Regions from separate parts of the Caproicibacter sp. BJN0012 genome, predicted to be linked through region 2. Evidence: predicted binding sites of a transcription regulator. Region 2 holds the regulator's gene; the other holds the start of a gene.
The links. The regulator Rex, encoded in region 2, represses fermentation and respiration genes when NADH is low (regulators of the CRP and FNR family bind a similar motif). The targets are predictions, from matches to a motif close to ATTGTTAANNNNTTAACAAT.

Region 1: a site for Rex is predicted at 2,415-2,434, ahead of VA597_RS03250 (YeeE/YedE family protein). Genes of this name have one in related genera too.

The regions. Positions count from the first base shown of each region.
Region 1 is NZ_CP142518.1:654,475-660,596, reverse strand. Features, by position in the region: gene VA597_RS03255 (FAD-dependent oxidoreductase) at 1-937, opposite strand, end outside; gene VA597_RS03250 (YeeE/YedE family protein) at 1,039-2,325, opposite strand; gene VA597_RS03245 (ABC transporter ATP-binding protein) at 2,475-3,281, opposite strand; gene VA597_RS03240 (taurine ABC transporter substrate-binding protein) at 3,303-4,346, opposite strand; gene VA597_RS03235 (ABC transporter permease subunit) at 4,351-5,133, opposite strand; gene VA597_RS03230 (LysR family transcriptional regulator) at 5,369-6,122, shown strand, end outside.
Region 2 is NZ_CP142518.1:1,966,598-1,972,719, reverse strand. Features, by position in the region: gene VA597_RS09510 (TraX family protein) at 1-724, shown strand, start outside; gene VA597_RS09505 (NADP-dependent isocitrate dehydrogenase) at 735-1,943, shown strand; gene VA597_RS09500 (redox-sensing transcriptional repressor Rex) at 1,986-2,627, shown strand; gene VA597_RS09495 (LemA family protein) at 2,701-3,258, shown strand; gene VA597_RS09490 (DUF2207 domain-containing protein) at 3,285-5,255, shown strand; gene VA597_RS09485 (hypothetical protein) at 5,370-6,122, opposite strand, start outside.

The DNA.
Region 1 (6,122 bases), 1.3 Mb from region 2:
GGTCGGCCGCGGCCCGGGCCTGCCTCTGAGCCGGACCCGCAAGGGCCAGCCGGGACGGTTTGCGGGTCAGCCGGTTATAGACCTCGATCGCATCTCCGACGGCATAGATATCCGGGTCGCTGGTCAGATAATCGTGATTCACCCGAATGCCGCCGGTCTCCCCGATTTCAAGCCCCGCGTCTTTTGCGAGGCCGGTTTCGGGCCGAACGCCGATTGCCATAACAACCGCCTCTGCCGCAACTTTTCTGCCGGATTGCAGTTCGATGGAATCTTCGCCGATTTTCTTTACCCCGTCGCTTAAAATCAGGTTGACTCCATGGTCCAGCATCTCCTTGTGCAGAATCTGCGCCATGTCATAGTCAAAGGGCGCCATAATCTGGTCGAGCGCCTCGATCAGGCTGACGTTCCTGCCGGCCACGCGCAGGTTTTCCGTCACCTCCACGCCGATAAATCCGCCGCCGACGACCGCGACATCCTGAATTCCGCGCTCCGACAGATATTCGTCGAGCTTCCGGATATCGACAACATTCCGGACCGTGAAAACATTCGGACGGTCAATCCCTTCAATGCTTTTGGGAAGAACCGGAACCGCCCCGGGGGATAAGATCAGCGTGTCGTAAGTTTCCTCATATTCTTCCCCCGTGTTCAGGGTCCGAACGGTGATCTTCTTTTCTTTACGATTGATTTTTGTGACTTCGCTGTTGACTCTGGCCTCAATCCGGTACTGTTTCTGGAACTGCTCCGGACTCATCAGGACTAAAGCATTGCTGTCGTTTACGACCCTGCTCAGGTAAAACGGCAGCGAACAGTTGGAAAAAGAGACGTGGGGTCCCTTCTCAAACATCATAATTTCCGCCTTCTCATCGAGCCTGCGCGCCCTCGCGGCAACGGAAGCCCCTCCGGCCACTCCTCCGACGATCAAAATCCTTTTGCTCATGACTTCGACTCCTTCCTTCCTCCATCATATTTTCAAGCCGGCGAACCCGGGAATCGGCTTCCGGGGCGGAATCAGGATTCCGCCTCGGACCCGCCCTCCCTTTAGCCCAACAGGCCGCCGCTTTTTTTCTTTGCAAACGCCGCCTTGCCGAACAGGTTGCCCAGAACGCCGCCCGCGACCAGAAAGATCAGAAAGATCCAGCCGGAAAGGGAAAAATTCGCGATCGGGGTGTAGAGCGCGCCCACATTGCACCCGTTTGAAAGTCTTGTTCCAAACCCCATGGAAAGGCCGCCGAGCGCAAAGATGAGCCCTTCGCGGAACGTGATGTGCAGACCCTCGCGGAACGTCCTGACAAGCACACCGGCAACCAGAAGATAGAGGATCGTTCCCAGAATGATACCGAAATTCTGTACGGATACTGCATTTTGGAAAAAGGGCTGCACGAAGGAATCCGGCTTCATTCTCGCGAATCCCGCCACGGCATCCGGAGAAACTCCGAAGACAAGCAGCAGCTTGCCGAACCAGACGCCGTAGGGAGTGGAGGCCCCCCACCCCGCTTTCGTCGTGCCCATCAGCACCGCGAACAGCACGCTGAGGACGGCCGCCCCCTGTGCCAGAGTCCACGGTTTGGCGAAGACCCGGTCGAAAGTCACCCCGCTGAACAGCTGATAGCTCTTGCTGTCAAAAGGATCCGGCTGCTCCTGCATGATCTCCGTCTCATTGCCCACGTATGTATTTTTTTCCTTGCGACTCTTCTCGTACCGGTAGGAAAGATAAACGACGATTCCGCAGAGCAGAGCCGTCAGAACCAGAGCTCCCAGGTACCCGTTGAGACCGTCCCATGAAAACAGATCCGGAAGGAAGACTCCGCCCGCAAATTTTCCGCCAGAAGCCGAAGTGAACCAGGAATTCTTAACCCACCCCGCGGTATTCTGAACCGGGAACCCAAGGTAAACGCCCAGTCCGAAAAACACCAGCGTGATAAATGCCCGCGGCAGACCCACCACCAGGTCGGTCAGCACTCCCGTGGCGCAGCAGGACGAAAGCGCCATGCCGAACCCGAACAGGACCCCGCCGAGCATCAGGCCGATATTGATCGGATTGACCCACAGGCTGAATTCTGAAGCATCCGAATTCAGCAAAAACGCGGCCGTCAGCACGCTGGAAACAAAGAACATGAGCATCAGCGCCCTCATCAGCTTTGTCGATCCGGTCCGGTACGCGCGGTTGACGCTGCCCGCAAAACCCGTATAGGCCCTCATCAAAGTATAGCCCAGCGCCAGGCCGATGACAAGCCGAAGCAACATCCCCGGCTTTAAAAATGCCTTGCCGAGCAGCAGTGACAAAACCAAAACCACAACTCCAAGAACCTGTTCCTTTTTGCTCATAACACCACTCCTAACTTTTCATATGGCCGACAGTCTTACCGTGATTTGTCCCCCAATCACATCCTTTCGCGGCAGAATTTATGGCTGATATCGTTAACAAATTAACAATTTGTATGCTGGCCTGCCTGATTTTTGGGGGCCGGACCGCTTTATTCCGTCCCGTTTTCCCCGAGAATTTCACTCAGAATTCTCCCCCGGAGTTCCCTGTACTCCGGCAGATATCTGATCTTCTCGCCGTCTTCGCCGAGGTACCGGCGGGTAAAATCCGGGTGGAATTCATTCAGAATCCTGCCCGGCCTGCTGGAAAGGACCATGATTCTCGTGCCAAGAGCCAGCGCTTCGTCCACGTCGTGCGTGATGAGAAGAACGGTGTTGCCGGTCTCCCGCCAGATCCTGCGGACCAGTGCCTGCATGTTCTGCCTCGTCAGCGCGTCCAGCGCGCCGAGCGGCTCATCCATCAGCAGAATCTCCGGCTGGTTCGCCAGAGCCCTCGCGAGCGATACCCTCTGCTTCATGCCGCCGGAAAGCTCATAGGGCTTTTTCTCTTCAAATCCTTTCAGGCCGACCAGTCCGATATACTTTTGCGCCGCATTTCGGATTTGTTCTTTCGGAAGCCTTCTCATTTTAAGACCGAAAGCGATGTTGTCCCTCACGTTCAGCCAGGAATACAGGGTGAGCGCCTGAAAAACAACTCCGCGGTGCCAGTCCGGTCCCCGGACCGGCCGGCCTTCCATCCGGATTTCCCCCTCGGTCGGCTTCAGGAACCCTGCGATCAGCTTCAGCAGGGTGCTTTTTCCGCATCCGGACGGACCAAGCACGCACAGGAACTCTCCCGTTTCCATGGTAAAACTGATCTCCCGCAGTGCCGTGACCTCGTCTTTTTTGCCGGGATAGCGAAATCCCACGCCGGTCAGGGAAAGCAGCGGTCCCGTCCGCTCATACTGTATCCGATCCACACAGAATCCTCCCGCTGTGTCCTATTGCAACGCCTGTTCCACATAGGACGGGTTGACGGCCTGTTCAAACGTCCCGGTCTTCGGTTCAGAGGCCAGGCTTTTCTGTTCATACAGGAAATCAGCCGTATCCTTCATCGAATTTACAATGCCGCCCTTTTGAGTGCTTGTTCCGAGATATTCGGGAGCGAGCTGCTCTTTGGCATCCAGCCAAACGGATCCCTGCATCTGTTTCTTCGCCTCTTCTTCAGAAAGGCCCAGGGCCTTTGAGACGGCCCCAACCGCTTCTTCCGGATGCTGCCGGTACAGTTCGACCGCCTCGTTCAGGGCCTTGATATATTTTTTGACAATTTCGGGATAGCGCCGCGCAAATTCTTTTCGGACGATCTCCACATTTGACGTCACGACCCCTTGGGCCGCTATGTCCTTGCTGGAAAGGATTGTTTTACCGCTTTCCAGGAGCTTGGAGAGCGTTGGTTCCCAGGCGTAAGCCGCGTCGATATTTCCCCTTTGCCACGCCGCATAGATGTCCGGCATCTGCATATCGAGCAGCGTGACGTCCTTTTCAGAAATGCCGTCCCTCTGCATCGCCCTTAAAAGGCTGTAATGCGAAGTCGAGGTAAAAGCCGTCGCGACCTTTTTCCCCTTCAGGTCCTGAAGAGACCGGATTCCGGAGCCGTCACGGGCAACCAGTTGTTCCGCGTCCCCCAAAACCTCGTGGACCCAAATCAATTCGACCTCCATTCCGTTTGCGATCCCGAGGGCGGCCGAAGAAGACCCCAGAAGGGCAAAATCAATGTTTTTCGCGATCATGGCGTTTCTGATGTCCCCGGCCTGAAATTCCACAATATTCACTTTTACGCCGAGCTCTTTCTGAAAGTAACCCTTCGCGATGGCGACGCCTTCATCGTCCGGCATTTTCTGTGTCCCGATATTCACGATTTCGGGCAGACCGGGCGAATCCGCCCCGGCTTCGCCCCCTGCCGGTTTTTCTGCTTTTGAACAGCCTGTAAACGCCAAAACCGCTGAAAGCGCAACGGCGGCGGCGCTGAGTAAATAGTTCCGCACGCTTTTACTCCTTTCCTTTCCAGGGAACCAGCCCCCGCTCCAAAAGCCTGAGCCCTCTGTCCATCAGGATCCCTGTGATCCCCATGAGGATGATTCCCAGGAAGGTGATATCGCTCCTTAGAATCCGGCTTGCATCCAGGACCATCCAGCCCAGGCCGGAAGTCGCGGCGACCATTTCAGCCGACACCAGAGTCGTATACCCGACTCCGAGAGCCGTGCGAAGCCCTGTCAGCACATCGGGCAGACAGGCCGGAAAAACAACGTGAACAAACACCTGCCATCGGCTCGCGCCAGCCGCGTACGCGCAGTTTAAATAATCCTCATTGATTTTAAGCACTGCGGAAACACAGGAAACATAGATCGGCGCAAAACAGGCCAGAAACAGAAGCGCAACCTTGGACTGGTCCTCTATTCCCAGCCAAAGGACCAGAATCGTATAATACGCGAGAGGCGGAAGCGGCCTGTAAAATTCGACCACCGGTTCCAGAGCGGCCCGTATCCCGGAATGGAACCCGCTTGCCAGCCCAAGCGGGACGGCGGCGGCAGCGGCAAGCAGAAACGCCGTAAGCAGTCTCCCCAGACTGGCCCCAATGTGCTGGAAAAGAGTGTGATTTCGGTAGCCGTTCTGCGCAATATCAAGAAAAGCGCTCCAGACGGACCGGGGCGGCGGTACCAGCTTTGGGTCAACCCACCCGAAACCGGTCGCCGTAAACCACACCGCGAAAATGACTGCGATCGTACCCGCCGTCAGAAGCTTCTCAAACGCAATCTTACGATCCGAATACATCTTCACCGCCTCCACCCCTCCGCCCGCCGAAATCCATAAGAATCAACAACGGGGGTCAAAGCCCTTGTTAATTTAATCTCAATCTCTCTGTTAATTATAGTACAAAGTTACTCCGATTCCTAATAAGCCTTTGTTATCCTGCATAAGAATTCACTATGGCGCTTTTCCCCCGGCCTTTCTTTTTTCGGAAAGCAATGCTACAATAGAGTTGATTATTCATTTGGATGTGAAACATATGGACTTCCAATACCTGGAATCGTTTTATACCACGGTCAAATACAACAGTATTTCCAAGGCCGCCGTCGCCCTCCATCTGACGCAGCCCGGGCTGAGCCTTCAGCTGAAAAGTCTGGAAAACGAGATGGGGACCAAGCTGTTGGACCGCAGCAATAAAGGAGTGCGGCTGACGGAAGAGGGAAAAGTCGTCTACAACTACGCGGTCACGATTCTCTCCCTGAAGGGCAATATTAAAAGGGACTTGAAAAACCTGCAGGAGAACCATCCGAAGCTTAACATCGGCTCCTGTTATGCCGTCGGAGAGTTTGCCCTTCCCTGCAGCATCTATATTTTCAAAAAGTTTTACGATGATGTCGATATCCAGGTCAAACTGATGAATTCCACCGAGGTGATTGAAAGGCTGCTGGACCATACCATCGGCCTGGGAATCATTCAGGACCATCCCAGAATGGGCGAAGTCATCGCCAGGACGATCATTTCGGATGAGCTTGTTCTTGTCGGACATTCTTGCGGCGGTCAAAAGAAAATCGACCTGGAGAAATTAAAAAGGCTGCCGCTGATTCTGCGGGAAAAGACCTCCAGCACCGGGTATCTGCTGGAAAAGGCCCTGCAGAAAGAAAGCGTCAGCTTGGATCAGCTGCATGTAATTTATCATCTGGACTCCCCCGGAGCGATCAAATCCTCCGTTTCGGCGGGGAACGGTTTTTCGTTTCTGCCGAAGCTGATGATTAAAAAAGAGCTGAAGGAGGGCA
Region 2 (6,122 bases):
GCGGGGACTGACGGCAAACGCTGTGAAATGGATTGCGATTGCCGCCATGCTGATCGATCATATCGCATGGGGGTTTGTGCCGACGTATTCCGCGCTGGGGCAGCTGATGCACATCGTGGGCAGGATTACGGCGCCGACCATGTGCTTCTTCCTCGCGGAAGGATATGCGCACACGCACAGCTTTCGAAAATACGCGTTTCGCCTCGGTGCCTTTGCCCTGATTTCACAGGTTCCGTTCACATTGTTTGAAACGGGAAAGCTGCAATTTATCGTGGGCGGGAATTCTTCGGAAACCCTCAATGTGATCTATACGCTGTTTTTAAGCCTTCTGGCCATTCGGGCCTGTGACAGGATAAACAGCAGGAAACTCAGATTCCTGGCGGTTTTCGGGTTGTGCCTTCTCTCGCTTCCCGGAGATTGGATGTTCTTCGACATCCTTTTTGCACTGAGCTTTTGGCAGAACAGGGGAGAATTGTCCCGGCAGATCCAGTCGTTTTCCATTCTGGCCGTGAGTATGGTTTTGGCAGAGACCTTTTTGTCGGTTTCTGAAGGTTACCCGATTTACAGCCAGCTATTTCAATTTGGAGTGCTGCTGTGTCTCCCGGTCCTTATTCTTTACAACGGGCGGCGTGGCGGCGGACGGACGTCCAAATGGACATTTTACATTTTTTATCCGGCGCATTTGCTGGCGCTGGGATTGCTCAAGATTTATCTAGCAGTATAGGAGGTTCTTTATGGCGGAAAAAATAAAGATGCGGACCCCGCTCGTAGAGATGGACGGGGACGAGATGACACGTATTATCTGGAAACAGATCAAAGATATTCTTCTCACTCCGTATGTTGATCTGAAAACCGAGTATTATGATCTGGGCCTGAAGCACCGCGATGAAACGGAGGACCGCGTTACGGAGGAAGCGGCGCGGGCGATCGAAAAATACGGCGTCGGCGTCAAATGTGCCACGATCACGCCCAATGCGGACCGTGTGAAGGAATATCAGCTCAAGAAGATGTGGAGATCGCCAAACGGCACGATCCGCTCCATACTGGACGGAACGGTTTTTCGCAAGCCGATTCTGGTCAGGGGAATTACCCCGTTGGTGCCGTCTTGGAAAAAGCCGATTACGGTCGCCAGACACGCGTACGGCGATGTGTATAAAAATGTTGAAATGACCGCTCCGGCGGGCTCCAAAGCCGAACTGGTCGTTACGGATGCTTCCGGGAAGGAAAGCCGGACGACAATTCATGATTTTCAGTCCGCCGGAGTTGTACAGGGCGTTCACAACCTGGATCAGAGTATTGCCGATTTTGCCCACTCTTGCTTTCAGTATGCACTGGAGGCGAAGGAGGATCTCTGGTTTTCTACAAAGGACACGATTTCCAAAACCTACGATCACAGATTTAAAGATATTTTTCAGAAAATATTTGAAGAAGAATACGAAGAAAAATTTAAACGCGCGGGAATTACTTATTTCTATACGCTGATTGACGACGCCGTCGCGCGCGTCGTCCGTTCGGACGGCGGTTTTATCTGGGCCTGCAAAAATTATGACGGCGACGTCATGAGCGACCTGATCGCCACGGCGTTTGGAAGCCTTGCCATGATGACCAGCGTGCTGGTTTCCCCGAAGGGCATCTATGAATATGAAGCGGCGCACGGAACGGTACAGCGCCACTATTACCGCTATCTGAAAGGGGAAAAAACTTCGACGAATCCGATTGCGACCCTGTGCGCCTGGACCGGCGCCTTGAAAAAGAGGGGCGAGCTCGACGGAACGCCGGAGCTTTCCGGTTTTGCGGATCAACTGGAGGCGGCGTTGCTTCGGACTGTCGAGAGCGGAATCATGACGGGGGACCTCGCGGGTATTTCGACGCTGCAAAGCAAAGAAACAGTCGATACGGAAACTTTTTTGTACGCCGTACGTTCGCGAATGAATCAGTCGTAATAAATTTCATGTTTCACATGATGAGGAATGGAGGAATGCGTCATGCCAAGACGTGAAAATGTTTCAATGTCTGTTATCAGGAGGCTGCCCCGATATTACCGTTTCCTGAGCCATTTGAAGGACAAAGGGGTGACAAGAATTTCTTCGACGGAGCTTTCCGCCAAGCTGGGGCTTACCGCTTCCCAGATCCGCCAGGATCTGAACTGCTTCGGCGGATTCGGCCAGCAGGGATATGGGTATATTGTCAGCCAGCTTTGCGATGAAATCGCCAATATTCTCAGCCTTGCCAGCCAATACCCTACGGTGCTGTTTGGGGCCGGCAACCTCGGCCGCGCGATCGGGACCCATATGTCTTTTGAAATGGAAGGCTTTCATTTGATCGGCATCTTTGACAGCTCCCCTGACCGGATCGGGATGGAACTGGCCAATCTCAAGGTGAAGGACGTTTCAGAGATGGAGGAATTCTGCAAAAAGGAAAAACCCGTAATGGCTATTTTCTGTCTTCCCCCAAGCGCGGCGGCGGAACTGGCTGAAAAACTCTACAGTTTGGGAATCCGAAATTTTTGGAATTTCAGCCATTATGATATTTCCATGCAATATCCGGATGCCATCGTCGAGAACGTGCATTTGAATGACAGCCTGATGACATTGTGTTACCGCATTTCCAATAAGACTTTAAAATAATTTTACACTTTTCACCGATCAATATCATATATTTCTGATATCATGGAGAAAATGTGGATAAAGGGGGGATTTAATGGGTTGGATTCCGCTGGCAGTACTTTTGGGGATTTTGCTGATTTTGATTATCTGGTGCGTTTCCGCGTATAACAAATTAGTATCGTTTTCCGTCCGCGTCGACAATGGATGGGCTCAGATCGATGTGCAGCTGAAAAAAAGAGTCGATTTGATTCCGAATTTGGTAGAGACCGTGAAGGGCTATGCCGCTCACGAAAAGTCAACTCTGTCAGAGGTGACGAAATGGCGCAGCGCGGCAATGAATTCCAAAACCCCGGAAGAGGCAATGGAAAATAATGCGAAGCTATCAAAGGCTATTTTCAATCTTTTCGCCACCGCTGAACAATATCCCGAATTGAAGGCAAATCAGAACTTTCTGGACCTGCAGGGACAGCTGCGTGAGATTGAAGGAAAAATCGCGATGTCCCGTCAGTTCTATAACGATACTGCCATGAAATACAATGAATATGTCATGCATTTTCCATCGAATCTGATCGCGTCGGTTTTTCACTTTGAACGAAAGAAATATTTTGAAGTCGAAGAAGCGGACCGGTCTGTGCCGCAGGTAAAGTTTTGAGATTAAATAAATGGAATGTCCCGCGTATGGTTTCAAAAGCTAGATTTGGCAGACTGATTCTTTTCACGGCGATGCTTTTCAGCATGATCCCGCTTTCCGGCTGTTCGGACTATGGCCAACATTCCAAGCAGGTTCTGGATCAGCTGAACATCTCCGCCGTTCTGATGGAAAACGGCGATATGACGGTTTCGGAGACCTGGAAAGTCGATCTGAAAGACCGGAACAGGCCTTACCGCAATTTGTACCGTAGTTTTCCGATGGACGCCGAAAAAGCGGACGACATCACGGATTTGACTGTCTACGACGAAGACCGCAGGATTTCCTATTCGTTCGCGGGGGATGTGGACCCGGAAAGTGTTTCCGGAGACGAGATGCAGGATCGGTGTTATTTGCACCGGTCGGGGCAAGACGTTGAAATCGGCTGGTTCATGCCCGCGCTCAAAAGGGGCGTCCGGACCTTTACTTTTTCTTACAGGCTGAAAAATATCGTCAGTGTCTATGCAGACACGGCGGTTCTATACAACTATTTTCTGTCGAACAATTTCAGTATGCCCATCACGTCGCTCAGCGGTACCGTCCGCTTCCCGTCCGGCGGCTTGAAGGACAATGTGAATGCCTGGCTTCATACGGATGTGAGCAGCAATCTGTCGATCGATTCGGCCGATCAGATCGGATTTCGTGCTTCTTCCATCCCGGCCGGGCATTCCGTGGAAGTGCGCCTTTGCATGCCCCCGCAGCTCTTTCCGTCTTCCGGAAAGATTTCCTCCCAGTCCGTTTTATCCGGAATCCAGAAGGAAGAGCAGCAATGGGCTGACGAATATGCGCAGAAGCTCCACAGGGAATTCGTGCTTGGAATCCTTGATGCCGTCAGCGCGGTTCTTGTGATCATCCTGAGCTTGTATTTCTTTTTCAGGCTTCGCAAAAAAAACAGAAGGTACCCTGTTACCGTTCCGGAATACACCCGCGAAATACCTCCGGGAAACAGTCCGGGCGGCATCGCCAACCTATATTATTTTTATTCGGGTCTGCGTGAAAAAGAAAAAAACAGGATGTTTAGCGCCACTCTATTAAGCCTTGCACGGAAGGGCCTTGTCCGTTTTGAAAGCAGCGGGGACCGGCTGTCCGTGATCTTGACCGGGGACAGCGATGGAAAGGAACTGACGGAGAGTGAAAAGGTCTTTTTCGAGCTGATTTTCACAGTGGGCGAGGAATCGGAAAATTCTTTTACGATGAAAGAATTCGAAGAATACGCACAGCAGCATGGCTCATATGTCAGCAGCAAAATGGAGGATTTTCTGGCTGCGGCAAAGCGGGAAATTTCAAAGCGGGGGTATTATGAAGCAAGGCCGATTTTGTTTTCTACTTCCAAATGGGTTGGCGCCCTGCTTGTCTTTCTTGCGGCCGCCGTATTTCTGTCGACGAGCTTTTTGAATGCCCTGCTGGTCTATCTGCCGCTTTCCCTGTTAATTTCCGGCGCTCTGCTATGGGTCGGCGGGTCCGCGAAAATGAAGCTGAGCGAAAGGGGAGAGTATGAATACGGCGTGTGGCACGGCCTGAAAAAATATATGGTTGAGTTTTCCCGGATGAAAGAATACGGGGTGCCGCAGCTCGAACTCTGGGAGGAGTATTTGGTTTACGCGACCATGATGGGTGTTTCCGGCGAGGTCTGTAAACAATTGAGGATGGCGTATCCCCAGCTTGGGGAGGCCGCTTTTCGTGATCAGTATTTTACCGGCAGTTACCTGTATTTTATGTTCGGGCCAAGAATTTACTGGGGAGGGCTCGCGCCGGCGCGGGGCACCTTTGATTTTGGCGCCGCTCTGGGCAGTTCCTTTCAGCAGATTGGTTCGGCTGCCACAAGGCTTTCCAATCCGGCGATGAACGGCGGCGGAAAATTCGGCGGATTCGGCGGTTTCGGCGGCGGCGGCCTCGGAGGAGGAGGTTTCTCCGGTGGCGGCGGCGGCTTTGGCGGCGGCGGTGGCGGCGGTGTCCGATGAACAGGCACTCTGAAAAACAGATTAAAACTTTGGCTCGAAGACAAAAAATGCGTTTTGATGCGAGAAAAATCCGCATCAAAACGCATTTTGCTTCCAGATTTCCGCGTCTCTACGCTAAGTTAGTATTTCATCTGTCCATTTCCCGATCTCGTCTTCTCCGGAAAAAGCGGGGACCATGCCGCTTCGGCAGAGTAACAGATTCTCAACGTGTTTGATGGTTTCGCCGGGATTTACCTCGTACAGGGGGCTTAAGGTGGAAAGCTCGACGAAGTCCGGGGTGAGACAAATTTCCCCGGAGCTTCCGGAGTCCGGATAGGCGGCCTGAGGATTCGCCACGAACCTCTTGACCAGTGTAAAACCGCTCCCCGCATAGGCGGTCCAGCCCGAAAAATTGTTGGTGCCGATTCTAAGAGGCTTTTCATTTCCGGGCTCATGCCGGACGGTGAGAAAGCGGTTTCCATAAAAGATTCTGCGGTCGTTAATGTCCGTATCCGGCCAAAGATTCAGGGTTTTGCTCGGCGGCCCGGATTGCGTCTGCTGATTTTGTGGAATCACGGCGACTCCGCCGCCTTCAAGAAGGGTGGCCGGAGACAGGCCGAGCAGCATTGTCTCTTTGGAGCAGTTTTTAGCTGCGTGAACAATCATGATATCCGAGGCGTCTTTTCCCATGATAATCTCGTAGGAGAGCTGGACTTCTTTTTTTTTCAGCTTTGGCGCTGTAAAAGTAACGCCTTCCGCCGGAGTGCCATAGACCACTGAAGAATTGTCAGGAAAATCGACCTGCGGTGATTGGCGTATCTGAAGGCGGTGCCCTCCGTACAGGTAGTAGATTGTATTTTTATCGGAAGCTGCCGAAGCCTCGTCTGC